Regions from separate parts of the Kitasatospora sp. NPDC028055 genome, predicted to be linked through region 3. Evidence: riboswitches for the same ligand, from Rfam matches in the RefSeq annotation. Region 3 holds a riboswitch; each other region holds the start of a gene.

What was found. Region 3 has a riboswitch for cobalamin ahead of AB0F71_RS15730 (iron ABC transporter permease). Riboswitches for the same ligand answer to the same signal wherever they lie in the genome.
Region 1: another riboswitch for cobalamin. It lies ahead of AB0F71_RS14335 (CoA-acylating methylmalonate-semialdehyde dehydrogenase); the one in region 3 lies ahead of AB0F71_RS15730 (iron ABC transporter permease).
Region 2: another riboswitch for cobalamin. It lies ahead of metE (5-methyltetrahydropteroyltriglutamate--homocysteine S-methyltransferase); the one in region 3 lies ahead of AB0F71_RS15730 (iron ABC transporter permease).

What each region holds. Positions count from the first base shown of each region.
Region 1 is NZ_JBEZXE010000010.1:133,934-138,313, forward strand. Features, by position in the region: gene AB0F71_RS14325 (hypothetical protein) at 1-268, shown strand, start outside; gene AB0F71_RS14330 (serine hydrolase domain-containing protein) at 394-1,587, shown strand; cobalamin riboswitch at 1,680-1,860, shown strand; gene AB0F71_RS14335 (CoA-acylating methylmalonate-semialdehyde dehydrogenase) at 2,071-3,570, shown strand; gene AB0F71_RS14340 (acyl-CoA dehydrogenase family protein) at 3,567-4,380, shown strand, end outside.
Region 2 is NZ_JBEZXE010000018.1:116,199-120,578, forward strand. Features, by position in the region: gene AB0F71_RS20010 (threonine/serine exporter family protein) at 1-962, opposite strand, end outside; cobalamin riboswitch at 1,198-1,367, shown strand; gene metE (5-methyltetrahydropteroyltriglutamate--homocysteine S-methyltransferase) at 1,545-3,860, shown strand; gene AB0F71_RS20020 (hypothetical protein) at 4,046-4,207, opposite strand; gene AB0F71_RS20025 (CsbD family protein) at 4,276-4,380, opposite strand, start outside.
Region 3 is NZ_JBEZXE010000012.1:72,348-76,727, reverse strand. Features, by position in the region: gene AB0F71_RS15750 (amino acid ABC transporter ATP-binding protein) at 1-549, shown strand, start outside; gene AB0F71_RS15745 (CGNR zinc finger domain-containing protein) at 686-1,273, shown strand; gene sodX (nickel-type superoxide dismutase maturation protease) at 1,282-1,725, opposite strand; gene sodN (superoxide dismutase, Ni) at 1,938-2,333, shown strand; cobalamin riboswitch at 2,454-2,599, shown strand; gene AB0F71_RS15730 (iron ABC transporter permease) at 2,695-3,747, shown strand; gene AB0F71_RS15725 (ABC transporter ATP-binding protein) at 3,744-4,380, shown strand, end outside.

The sequences.
Region 1 (4,380 bases), on a different contig from region 3:
GATCGAGGAAGTGGACGGCGTGCGGATCGAGTACCGCAACGAGCACACCTCCGTCCAGGCGCTGAGCTACGGCGAGCGGGTCTTCGGATGCCAGTTCCACCCCGAGCTGACCCCGGACGACGTGCGCCGGCTGATCGACTTCAACGAGGACGTCATCAGCCGCTGGCACGGCGACCCGGCCGCGGCGCATCGCTCGGTCGAGCAGTACCAGGACGAACTGCCCGAGGACCTCTTCGAGCGCCTGGTGATCGACCGCATCACGCGCTGACGCCGTCGGGGTCCGCTGCACCGCGATCCCGATGCGCGGCGATCCCGGAGGCATTCGGATGAATGTCCGCAGGGGGCCGGTGCGGTGCCGCAGGCAGAAGCCTGGAACGACCTATCCAGGGGCGTATGCCTATCCGAACGGGCCGATCTGCCCTGCTGCGCACCGTGACGACCATCGCTGCCTGCCTGGCAGCCTCCCTGCCCGCGATCGCCGCGCCCGCGGCGGCCGTACCGGTCCCCAGGGAACCGGCCGCCGCGTCGCAGTCCTGGGAAGCGACCGCGGCGAAGCTGGACCGGGTGATCCGGCAGACGGCCGCCGACGCCGGTGTCCCCGGCGTGATCGTGGGCGTCTGGAAGCCCGGACAGCCGCGCTACGTACGGGCTTTCGGCGTCGCGGACACGAGCGACTGCGCCCCGATGCGAACCGACCTGAACATGCGGATCGGCAGCGAGACCAAGACCTTCACCGTCACCGCGCTGCTCCAGCTCGTCGACCGCGGCGAGGTCGGCCTGGACGACCCGATCTCCGGGTACGTCGACGGGGTGCCCGACGGAGAGCACATCACGCTGCGTCAGCTCGCGGACATGCGCAGCGGCCTGTTCGCCTACAGCAAGGACCCGGGCTTCCAGCACCTGCTGACGACCGAGCCGCACCGCCAGTGGTCGCCGAACGAGCTGCTCGACATCGCTTTCGAGCATCCCAACCAGTTCCCGCCCGGCACGCAGTTCGACTACTCCAACACCAACACCGTGCTGCTCGGCCTGGTTGTCGAGAAGGTCACCCACCGCCCCTTGCGGGACGTGATCCGGGACCTGATCACGCGGCCGAGCGGCCTGGACCGCACCTTCCTGCCGGTGGCGGCGGAGTTCCCGCCGCCGCACGCCCACGGCTACACCGACATGACGCCGGACGCCACGGTGGCGGATGCCACGGACTTCAACCCGAGCTGGGGCTGGGCAGCCGGCGCGATGATCTCGGACCTCGACGACATGCGCTCCTGGGCGGAGAACGTCGCGACCGGCGGCCTGCTGTCCCCGAAGACCCAGGCGGAGCGCCTCGACGCGCACCCCACCGGCGCGCCGGGCGACGCCTACGGGCTGGGCATCGACATCAACCACGGGTGGATCGGCCACGCGGGATCCCTGCCCGGCTACCAGAGTCTGACGGTCTATCTGCCCGCCCAGAAGGCGACGATGGTGATCCTGCTCAACACGGACATCCCCTCGAACGGCGAGAACCCCAGCACCCTGCTCGGCCGGGCCATCACCCGGGTGGTCAGCCCCGACAACGTCTACGGTGACGCCTCCGACCAGGCCTGACGCGCGACCCGGGGGACGGGGGGGGAGGTCACGACAGCAGGGCGCGCCGCGGGCCTCGGGCCTCGGGGCCTCTGGACTTACTAGGACGTCCGACTATATGGTCGATGCCAGGTCCGCGGTGTCAGGGAAGCCGGTGTGAGTCCGGCACGGTCCCGCCACTGTGACCGGGGAGTTCGTCCTCGTGGATGACGGCCACTGGCAGCCAGCCGGGAAGGCCTGGGGGCGGGCGTGGATCCGGGAGTCAGGATACCGGCCGCGGGTGGTCCGTGTTTTCCACGAGGATGGAGACGACACGCATGACTCCGGGCTGCCCTTCCCGTTCCGCTGCCCCGTGCCCTGCCGTGCTGACCGTCGGGGCACACCTGCTCCCCCGACGCTGACGTCAACCGCCGGACCGCCGTAGGCGCGCACGACCGTGCGCCCGGACGGTGGCGGTGGTCTCTCCATTCCTCCTCTCCCCATCCACGATGAGAGAAGGAACCGATGGTCCGTGAACTGACCCATTTCGTCGGCGGCAAGCGCGTCGCCGGGACGTCCGGCCGGTTCGGCGACGTGTACGACCCCAACACCGGCCGGGTGCAGGCCCGGGTGCCGCTGGCCGACCGGGCCGAGGTCGAGGCGGTGATCGCCGACGCCGCGCAGGCCCAGCCCGAGTGGGCCGCCTGGAACCCGCAGCGGCGGGCGCGGGTGCTGCTGCGCTTCCTGCAACTGGTCGAGCAGGAGAAGGAGGACCTGGCCCGGCTGCTCTCCGCCGAGCACGGCAAGACCGTGGCCGACGCCCACGGCGACATCCAGCGCGGCCTGGAGGTGGTGGAGTTCGCCGCCGGGATCCCGCACCTGTTGAAGGGCGAGTTCAGCGACAACGCCGGCACCGGCATCGACGTCTACTCGATGCGCCAGCCACTCGGCGTGGTCGCGGGCATCACGCCGTTCAACTTCCCGGCGATGATCCCGCTCTGGAAGGCCGCGCCCGCGCTGGCCTGCGGCAACGCCTTCGTCCTCAAGCCCTCCGAGCGCGACCCTTCGGTGCCGCTGCGCCTGGCCGAGCTCTTCCTCGAAGCGGGGCTTCCCCCGGGCGTGCTCAACGTCGTCAACGGCGACAAGGAGGCCGTGGACACGCTGCTGGAGGACCCCCGGGTCGAGGCGCTCGGCTTCGTCGGTTCGACCCCGATCGCCCAGTACGTCTACGCGACCGCGGCAGCGCACGGCAAGCGCGCACAGTGCTTCGGCGGCGCGAAGAACCACATGATCGTGATGCCGGATGCCGATCTCGACCAGGCCGCCGACGCCCTCGTCGGCGCCGGCTACGGCTCGGCCGGCGAACGCTGCATGGCGATCTCGGTCGCCGTCCCGGTCGGGGAGGAGACCGCGGACGCGCTGGTGGCGAAGCTGGTCGAGCGGATCGCCGCCTTGAAGGTCGGCCGCTCGGACGACCCGGCGGCCGACTTCGGTCCGCTGGTCGGCCGCGACGCCCTGGAGCGGGTCCGCGGCTACCTGGACCTCGGGGTCCGGGAGGGAGCCGAACTCGTCGTGGACGGACGGGACTTCCGCCTTCCCGGCCACGAGGACGGCTACTTCCTCGGCGCCTCGCTGTTCGACCGGGTCACCCCGGGCATGCGGATCTACCGGGAGGAGATCTTCGGCCCGGTCCTGACCGTGGTCCGCGCCGCTGACTACGAGGAGGCGCTGCGGCTGCCGAGCGAGCACGAGTTCGGCAACGGCGTGGCCATCTACACCCGGGACGGCGACACCGCCCGGGACTTCGCCCGCCGGGTGAACACCGGCATGGTCGGGGTCAACGTGCCGATCCCGGTGCCGATCGCCTACCACACCTTCGGCGGCTGGAAGCGCTCCGGCTTCGGCGACCTCAACCAGCACGGCCCGGACTCGATCCGCTTCTACACCCGTACCCGCACCGTCACCTCGCGCTGGCCCTCCGGGGTCAAGGAGGGCGCGAGCTTCACCATGCCGACGATGGGATGAGCACGGTGCACGCAAGTGACCTGACGGACGACCAGCGCGCCGTCGCGGAGGCGACCCGGGCCTTCGCCGACGAGCACCTCGCCCCGCACGCGGTGGCATGGGACCGGGACGAGCACTTCCCGGTCGACGTGCTGCGCAAGGCGGCGGACGTGGGCCTGGCCGGTGTGTACGTGCGCGAGGACGTCGGCGGCTCGGAACTCTCCCGACTGGACGGGGTGGTCGCCTTCGAGGCGCTCGCGACCGGCTGCCCGTCGATCGCCGCCTACCTGTCCATCCACAACATGGTCGGCTGGATGGTGGACCGCTACGGGACCGGGGCGCAGCGTGCCCGCTGGCTGCCGGCGCTCTGCACGGCCGAGCAGTTGGGCAGTTACTGCCTCACCGAGCCCGGCGCCGGCTCCGACGCCGCCGCGCTCACCACCCGGGCCGTGCGCGACGGCGACCAGTGGGTACTGGACGGCGTCAAGCAGTTCATCTCCGGGGCAGGCACGTCCCAGGTGTACGTGGTGATGGCGCGCACCGGCGGCCCGGGGCCGGGCGGCGTCTCCGCGTTCCTCGTGGACCGGGACGACCGGGGGCTGTCCTTCGGTCCGAACGAGCACAAGATGGGCTGGAACGCCCAGCCGACCCGGCAGGTGCTGCTGGACGGCGTCCGGCTGCCCGCCGACCGCCTGCTCGGGGCGGAGGGCGAGGGTTTCCGCATCGCCATGGCCGGCCTCAACGGCGGCCGGCTGGGCATCGCGGCCTGCTCGCTGGGCGGCGCCCAGAGTGCGTTGGAACGTGCGGTGACCTACCTCGCCGACCGTGAGG
Region 2 (4,380 bases), on a different contig from region 3:
AGCACCTCCAACAGCCGTGCGGCGGCGGTGAGGTAGAAGCCCGCGAGGCCGTCCTGCACGGCCGCGACCATCGGCCAGCCGGGCAGCAGCGCGTACAGCCCGCCGGTGATCACCACCGAGCCGCGCAGCTGCAGCTGGTTGAAGGACATCAGGATGCCGACCACCGCGGCCGGGGTCGCGGCCGCCGCGATCCGGTAGAACTCCGGCAGGTCGTGCCGTTCGACCCGGTCGGCCAGCACGCCGCCCACCACCGTGGTGACCACGGCGCTCACGAACACCAGCCAGGCCCGGGCGTCGGCCCGGCCGCCGACCAGCAGGGTGGCGGCGCCGGCCAGCAGGCCGGAGGAGAGGACCAGGACCCAGGCCGGGTAGTGGCGGCAGTGCCGGCGCACGGCGCGCAGCCGCCGGTGGGCGTCGTCCACGGCGAGCCCGCCCGCGGTGATCTCGGTGACCAGCCGGAACAGCGCGGCCAGCCCGGAGTAGTCCCCGGTGGGGCGGCGGACGAAGCGTTCGGCCGTCACCGGCGGGTCGCCGTGGCCGGGCCGGTAGGAGATCGCGACCCGGGTGAAGGCGACCTGGGGGTCGCAGGGACGGACCCGGTAGGTGCGCGCCACGGCGAGCATCGCCGCCTCGACGTCCTCGGCGCCCTCGCCACAGGTCAGCATCAACTCGCCCACCAGCAGCGCGAGTCCGAGCACGGCGGCGACCGCGGCGGGCCCCGGCTCGGCCGCACCCTCGTCCTCCTCCTCGCCGTGCCCGGCCGCCGGGTGGGCGGAGTTCGGGGAACGCAGCAGCGGCAGCATCTGCTCCGGCCAGCGGACCGCGCCACCCACCGCCCGGGGCGGTCTTCCGGAGCCGGGATCGGCCTCCTCGGCCGCGCCCGGTCCGCCCTGCGACGGCACCCGCGAACCGTCCGGCCCGTCCGTCCCGGCCCGCGCACCGCTCTCCTCGTGTTCCCGCATCGTCGCTCCCTGGACCACCCCCCAACTCGGCTGCTCTCGGCACTCCTTCGACTACCCATCGTCACCACTTCGTGAACGTCGCACCCGGAGTGCGGGAAGATCCGCGCGCCCCGCTCGGCGGGCCGGCGCTGTCTCACCATGCGGACGATTGCGCGGTTCTCCGGCCGGAAACCGGCGGGCCGGACGTAGGGTGGCAGGTGCAGCTGGTTCGCCCCGTCCGCCAGGCGGGGCGTCGTAAGAGGGAACCCGGTGACGCCTTTCAACAGGCCAGTCCGGGACTGCCCCGCAGCGGTGAGCGGGAACGACCGCCGTCATACGCACTGGGCCCGGGTCGGGTCTGGGAAGCGACGGCCAGTAGGTGCCGGTCCTCGACGAGGACGGGCGGGCCCGCGAGTCCGAAGACCTGCCACTGCCCGGGCGCGACCGTTCGCGCGCGGCCATCCGGTGACCTCGAGGGCGGGTCGGCGACCACACCAGACGGAGCCGTACCCGTGTACGGGCGCCCGTCCGGTCCGTCGTCCCTTCGCGTCCTCGCCCCCGTCGCCGGGCACTTGAGGAATCAGACTCGCGAAGGAGAGTCCCTTGACCACGAAGTCCGCAGCCGCGGCGACCCTCGCCACCGCCCACGGCTACCCCCGGCAGGGCCGGGGCCGGGAGTTGAAGAAGGCGATCGAGGGCTACTGGAAGGGCGCCGTCACCGCCGAGGCACTGCTGGCCACCGCCGCCGACCTGCGCCGGGGGAACTGGCAGCAGCTCGCCGACTCCGGCATCGAGGAGGTCCCGACCGGCGACTTCTCGCTCTACGACCACGTGCTGGACACCACCGTGGCGGTCGGCGCGATCCCGCCGCGGCACCGGGAGGCGGTCGACGCCGACCCGCTGGACGGCTACTTCGCCATGGCGCGCGGCAACCAGGACGTCGCTCCGCTGGAGATGACCAAGTGGTTCGACACCAACTACCACTACCTCGTCCCGGAGTTGGGTCCGGACACCGCCTTCGCCGCGAACCCGGCCAAGGCCGTCGCCGAGTTCGAGGAGGCCCTCGCGCTCGGCCACGACGCCCGTCCGGTGCTGGTCGGACCGGTCACTTACCTGCTGCTCGCCAAGCCGACGCCCGGGGTGGCCCCCGACTTCCAGCCGATCACCCTGCTGGACCGGCTGCTGCCCGTCTACGCGGAGCTGCTCGCGGCACTCCGGGCCGCGGGCGCGCAGTGGGTGCAGCTGGACGAGCCCGCGCTCGTCCAGGACCGGACCCCGGCCGAGCTCAACGCCGCCGCCCGGGCCTACCGCGAGCTGGGCGCGCGGACCGAGCGGCCGAAGCTGCTGGTCGCGAGCTACTTCGACCGCCTCGGCGACGCCCTGGCGGTGCTGGCCAAGGCCCCGGTGGAGGGCCTGGCGCTGGACTTCACCGGGCCGGCCGCCGCCAACCTGGAGGACCTCGCCGCCGTCGGCGGGCTGCCCGGCAAGCGCCTGGTCGCCGGGGTGATCGACGGGCGCAACATCTGGATCAACGACCTGGGCGCCTCGCTGGCCACCCTGGCCACCCTGCTCGGGCTCGCCGACCGGGTCGACGTCGCGCCGTCCTGCTCGCTGCTGCACGTGCCGATCGACGCCACCCTCGAACGCGACATCGACCCGCAGATCGCCCGCTGGCTGGCCTTCGCCAAGCAGAAGGCCACCGAGGCCGCCCTGCTGGCCCGCGCCCTGCGCGAGGGCACCGGCGCGATCACCGCCGAACTCGCCGCCAACCGCGCCGACCTGGCCTCCCGCGCCACCTCGCCGATCACCCGGGACCCGGCCGTCCGCGCCCGCGCCGCGGCCGTCACCCCGGGCGACGCCCGGCGCGCCCAGCCCTACCCCGTACGGGCCGAGGCCCAGCGGGCCCGGCTCGCACTGCCGCTGCTGCCGACCACCACCATCGGCTCCTTCCCGCAGACCACCGAACTGCGCGTCGCCCGCGCCGACCTGACCGCCGGGCGGATCGACGCCGCCGCGTACCGGGAGCGGATGGCGGCGGAGGTCCGCGAGGTCATCGCCTACCAGGAGAAGGCCGGGCTGGACGTCCTGGTGCACGGCGAGCCCGAGCGCAACGACATGGTCCAGTACTTCGCCGAGCAGCTCACCGGCTACCTGGCCACCCGGCACGGCTGGGTGCAGTCCTACGGCACCCGCTGCGTCCGGCCGCCGGTGCTGGCCGGGGACATCTCCCGCCCGCACCCGATGACCGTCGACTGGTTCCGCTACGCCCAGGACCTCACCGACCGTCCGGTCAAGGGCATGCTGACCGGCCCGGTCACCATGCTCGCCTGGTCCTTCGTCCGCGACGACCAGCCGCTCGCCGAGACCGCCCGGCAGGTCGCCCTCGCCCTGCGCGACGAGGTCACCGACCTGGAGGCCGCCGGCGCCGCCGTCGTCCAGGTGGACGAACCGGCCCTGCGCGAGACCCTGCCGCTGCGCGCCGCCGGCCGCCCGGCCTACCTGGACTGGGCCACCGAGGCCTTCCGGCTGGCCACCTCAAGTGTGCGCGCCGACACCCAGGTGCACACCCACATGTGCTACGCCGAGTTCGGCGCGATCATGACCGCGATCGACGACCTCGACGCCGACGTCATCTCCCTGGAGGCCGCCCGCTCGCACATGGAGGTCGCCGGGGAGCTGGCCGCCGCCGGGTACCCGCGCGAGGTCGGCCCGGGCGTCTGGGACATCCACTCCCCGCGCGTGCCGAGCACCGAGGAGGCCGTCGAGCTGCTCCGGGCCGGTCTCGCGGCGATCCCCGCCGAGCGGCTCTGGGTCAACCCCGACTGCGGCCTCAAGACCCGCGGCTGGCCCGAGACCCGCGCCTCGCTGGAGAGCCTGGTCGGCGCCGCCCGCCGCCTGCGGGCCGAACTCACGGGCTGAGCACGAGAGTTCGGGGGCGGGCCCGGCGCACGGCTGCCGGGCCCGCCCCCGCGCGGGGGCGGTGTCGCGCCTGGGGTCGGTGATTCAGGGGCAGGACTTCCGGCGGGGGCGGCGGCGGGGGGCCGGGGCCGACCGGTCGACCCCGGCCCCGGTCCCGGCTCCGGCCTCGCCCCGGTTGGTCCGTGCTACCTCCCGGCCCGGCGGCTGCCGAGTCGCAGGCCGCCGAACACCAGGCCGCCCACGAAGAGGACGATCCCGATCAGGAGCAGCCACAGCAGCCCCTTCACCAGGACACCCACGAAGCCGAACACCACCGCGATGAGCAGGATGAACAGGAGCAGTGCCATGTCGTTCCCCTTCCCCTTCGTCTCTTCGTGTCCGCCGTCGGGCTCGTGCCCGGCATCGGGTGCCGCCGTCAGCGGTCGCGCCTGAGGGCGCCCTCGACCCGGTCGGCGGCGCCGCGCGCGGCGTCCTTGACGTCGTCCGCGGCCTGCTTGACCTTCGACTCGACCTGATCGGC
Region 3 (4,380 bases):
CAGAAGGGCGACAAGCTCCACGAGCTCAAGGACCGCGAGGTCGCCCTCAAGCGGCGCGACATCGGCATGGTCTTCCAGCGCTTCAACCTGTTCCCGCACATGACCGCCATGGAGAACGTCATCGAGGCGCCGGTCCAGGTCAAGGGCGAGAGCCGGGCCGAGGCCCGGGAGCGCGCGATGGCCCTGCTGGAGCGGGTCGGCCTGGCCGACAAGGCGAAGAACTACCCCTCGCAGCTGTCCGGCGGCCAGCAGCAGCGCGTGGCGATCGCCCGCGCGCTGGCCATGAAGCCCAAGCTGATGCTCTTCGACGAGCCCACCTCGGCGCTCGACCCGGAGCTGGTCGGAGACGTCCTGGACGTCATGCGCGGCCTGGCCGAGGAGGGCATGACGATGGTGGTCGTGACCCACGAGATGGGCTTCGCCCGTGAGGTCGGCGACGCACTGGTGTTCATGGACGGCGGTGTGGTGGTCGAGTCCGGCAACCCCCGCGAGGTGCTCACCAACCCCCAGCACGAGCGCACCAGGGCCTTCCTCTCCAAGGTGCTCTGAGCCCGTACGCCCGGCGCCCGGCAGACGACTTCCTGCCGGGCGCCGACGTTTTCCCCGGCCGGGTAATAGGCTGGAAGCGCCCAGCCCGTTACCGCAACGGTCCGGGCCCGTTACCGCAACCACTGGAAGGACCGCCGTGGAGCTCGCCTCGTACGCCGATCTCGCCGTTCGGCTGGTGAACACCGAGGAACCCGAGCGCGGCACCGACACGCTGACCTCGGTGGACGCCGTACGCGCCCTGTTCTCCGACTCCTCCCGCGCCGCCGCGCTGGCCGACGAGTCCGACGTGCCCCGGCTGCGGGCGGTGCGGACCAGGCTGCGCGGAGTGTTCGAGGCCGCCGCCGAGGGGGACGAGATCCGGTCCGTCGACCTGCTGAACAGCCTGCTGATGGAGTACCCCGTCAGCCCGCTGGTCTCCGGGCACGACTACCTGGACGACGCCGGCCGGCCGCGCTGGCACCTGCACCTGGCCGACAACTCGCCCACCGCCACCGCGCACTTCAGCGCCGTCGCCTGCATGGGCCTGGCCGTGCACCTCACCGAGCTGGGCGCCGACCGGCTCGGCATCTGCCAGGCCGCGCCGTGCCGCAACGCCTACCTGGACACCTCGACCAACCGCTCCCGCCGCTACTGCTCCGACCGCTGCGCGACCCGCGCCAACGTCGCCGCGTACCGGGCCCGCAAGCGCCAGGAGGCCGAGGCGGCGCACACCGCCGGGAAGTAGCGGCGGCCTCAGGGCTCGTCGACGAAGACCCCGAACCGGCGGGCCAGGCCCGGCACCCGGGCCAGCCGGGGGCCGAGCAGCAGCCGCTCCAGCCCCCGGCCCGGCGCCAGCCAGGCGGGGCTCGGCCGCAGCCGCAGCAGCACCCGGCCGAGCACCAGCTCGTCCGGGACCGGGCCGTAGCTGCGGCTGTCGCTGTCCACCGGACGGTTGTCGGACAGCAGCCACCAGCCCTTCGGACGGCGCTCGGCGGCCCGCTTCACCACCAGCAGGTCCTGCTGGAACGGGTGCCGGAACAGCACCACCGCACCGGGCCTGATCGGCGCGCCGTAGCGGACCAGCAGCTGGTCGCCCTCGCGCAGGGTCGGGACCATCGACGGGCCCGAGACGTCCACCAGCCCGAACGGCACCGCGCCGCCCGGCCCGCCGCCCTGCGGCTCCGTGCTCCGCGCCATGGCTCCTCCTCCCGGGGACCGACCGCCCCCAGTCTGCCGTACGGACCGTCATCCGTTCGATGTCCGGACGACCCCGGTCACAGGTCCGTTCGATGTCCGGATTACCCCGGTTCCGGGTCCGTCTTTTGCCCTAGGCCCACCGCCCGGCCGCGAAACCCGGAGGCCGGAAGGGTAATCTCGGGCGCGGGAAGACGATCTAAGGAAGGACTCCCATGTTCTCTCGTCTGTTTGCACCGCGTGCCACTGCTCACGCCCACTGCGACCTGCCGTGCGGTGTCTACGACCCGGCCCAGGCCAAGCTGGAGGCCGAGTCGGTCAAGGCCACCCAGGAGAAGTACCAGGCCAACGAGGACCCGCACTTCCGCGCCCGCGCCATCATCATCAAGGAGCAGCGCGCCGAGGCCGTCAAGCACCACATCTCGGTGCTGTGGAGCGACTACTTCAAGGCCCCGCACTTCGAGAAGTACCCGCAGCTGCACCAGCTGATCAACGACACCCTGAAGGCCGCCTCGGCCGCCAAGGCGTCCACCGACCCGGCCACCGGCCAGGCCCTGCTGGACCTGATCGCCGAGGTCGACAAGATCTTCTGGGAGACCAAGCAGGCCTGAGCCTGACGCGTCGCCACCCGGCCGCCCCCGTCCGCACCGTCGGACGGGGGCGGTCGTGCGTTTCCCGGGCCGGTCCGGGTCTCCCAGGCCTGCCACCCCGGGAACGGATCCCGGTAAGGGTTGCCTGCCCTGAGTGGCTGTTATGCTGCCAGGGCGTCCGAGGGGGAAGTCCGGTGAGAATCCGGCGCTGACCCGCAACGGTGAGCACGGCCCGCGGTTCCGGGGCCGGGCCAGCCCGATCGCCCCCGGCCGCTGAACTCCCGACAACTCGCCGTGGACTGCGAGGGGAAGGCGCCCGGGCCCGCCCCCGACCGGCGCCCGCCCCGGCACACCCGCGGCCCGAGGCAAGGCGCGCCCGCACGTGAGTGACCCCGTTCGCCGAATACCGACCCTCCCGCTCGCCCTCGGCCTCGCCGCCGCCCTGCTGCTCTCCCTGGTCTGCGGAGTCGCGCTCGGCGCCTCCGGGATCGAACTCCCGGACGTCCTGCGGCTGTTGGGCGCCGGGCTGACCGGCGGACGGCTGGACGCGGGCGACGCGGCGGCGTACGCGATCGTCTGGGAGCTCCGGCTGCCCCGCACCCTGCTGGCCGCCGTGGTCGGCGGCGGGCTGGCCGCCACCGGGGTCGCCGTCCAGGCCCTGGTGCGCAACGCCCTCGCCGACCCCTTCGTGCTCGGCATCTCCTCCGGCGCCGCCGTCGGCGCCAACGCCGTCCTGCTGCTCGGCGCCTTCGCCTCGCTCGGGGTGTGGGCGATCTCGGTCTCCGCGTTCGGCTCCGCGCTGCTCGCCATGGTGCTGGTCTACCTCGCCGCCCGCACCGCGTACGGGCTCACCCCGCTGCGGCTGGTGCTCACCGGCACCGCGCTCTCCTACGGCTTCTCCGCCGTGACCACCCTGATGGTCTTCTCCGCCGACCACGCCGAGGCCGCCCGGGACGCCATGATGTGGCTGCTCGGCAGCCTCGGCGGCGCCACCTGGGGCTCGGTGCCGATCGCGGCCGGCACCGTACTGGCCGGACTGGCCTACCTGGCCTGCGCCGCCGGGCGGTTGGACGCGCTCGCGATGGGCGACGAGACCTCCGCCTCGCTCGGGGTCGACCCGGACCGGCTGCGCCGGGAACTGTTCGTGGTCACCGCCGCCGTCACCGGCACCGTGGTCGCCGTCAGCGGGGCGATCGGCTTCGTCGGCCTGCTGATGCCGCACCTGGCCCGGATGCTGGTCGGCGCCGGGCACCGCCGGGTGCTGGTGATCGCGCCGCTCGCCGGCGCGCTGCTGCTGGTCTGGGTGGACATCGCCTCCCGCACCCTGCTGGCGCCCGCCGAACTGCCCGTCGGGGTGTTCACCGCGGTGCTCGGGGTGCCCGCCTTCCTGCTGATGATGCGCCGCCGCGGCCAGGCCTTCGGAGGCCGGCGATGACGGCGATGACGGCCCCGACCCCTTCGACCGGCGCCGAGGAACTGCGCGTCGACGGCGTCTCGGTGGAACTGGCCGGCGCCCGGCTGGTCCACGAGGTGAGCCTGGCGGCCGCCGCCGGGCAGGTGGTCGGGCTGATCGGCCCGAACGGCAGCGGCAAGTCGACCCTGCTGCGCTGCGTCTACCGGGTGCTGCGCCCGGCCGGCGGGACCGTCCGGCTGGCCGGCGACGACCTGCACGCGCTCACCGCCCGCGACACCGCCCGCCGGGTGGCCGCGCTGACCCAGGAGCACCCCGCCGAGTTCGAGTTCACGGTGGCCGAGGTGGTCGCCATGGGCCGGCTGCCGCACCGGCGCGGACTCGCCGCCGGCCCGACCGCCGGGGACCGGGAACGCTGCGCCGCCGCGCTGCGCCGGGTCCGGGCCGACCACCTCGCCGAACGCGCCTTCCCGAGCCTGTCCGGCGGCGAGAAGCAGCGGGTGCTGATCGCCCGCGCCCTCGTCCAGGAACCGCGCCTGCTGGTGCTGGACGAGCCCACCAACCACCTCGACATCGCACACCAGTTGGAGGTGCTGGCGCTCGCCCGCGAGGCCGGGCCGACGGTGCTCACCGCCCTGCACGACCTCAACCTGGCGG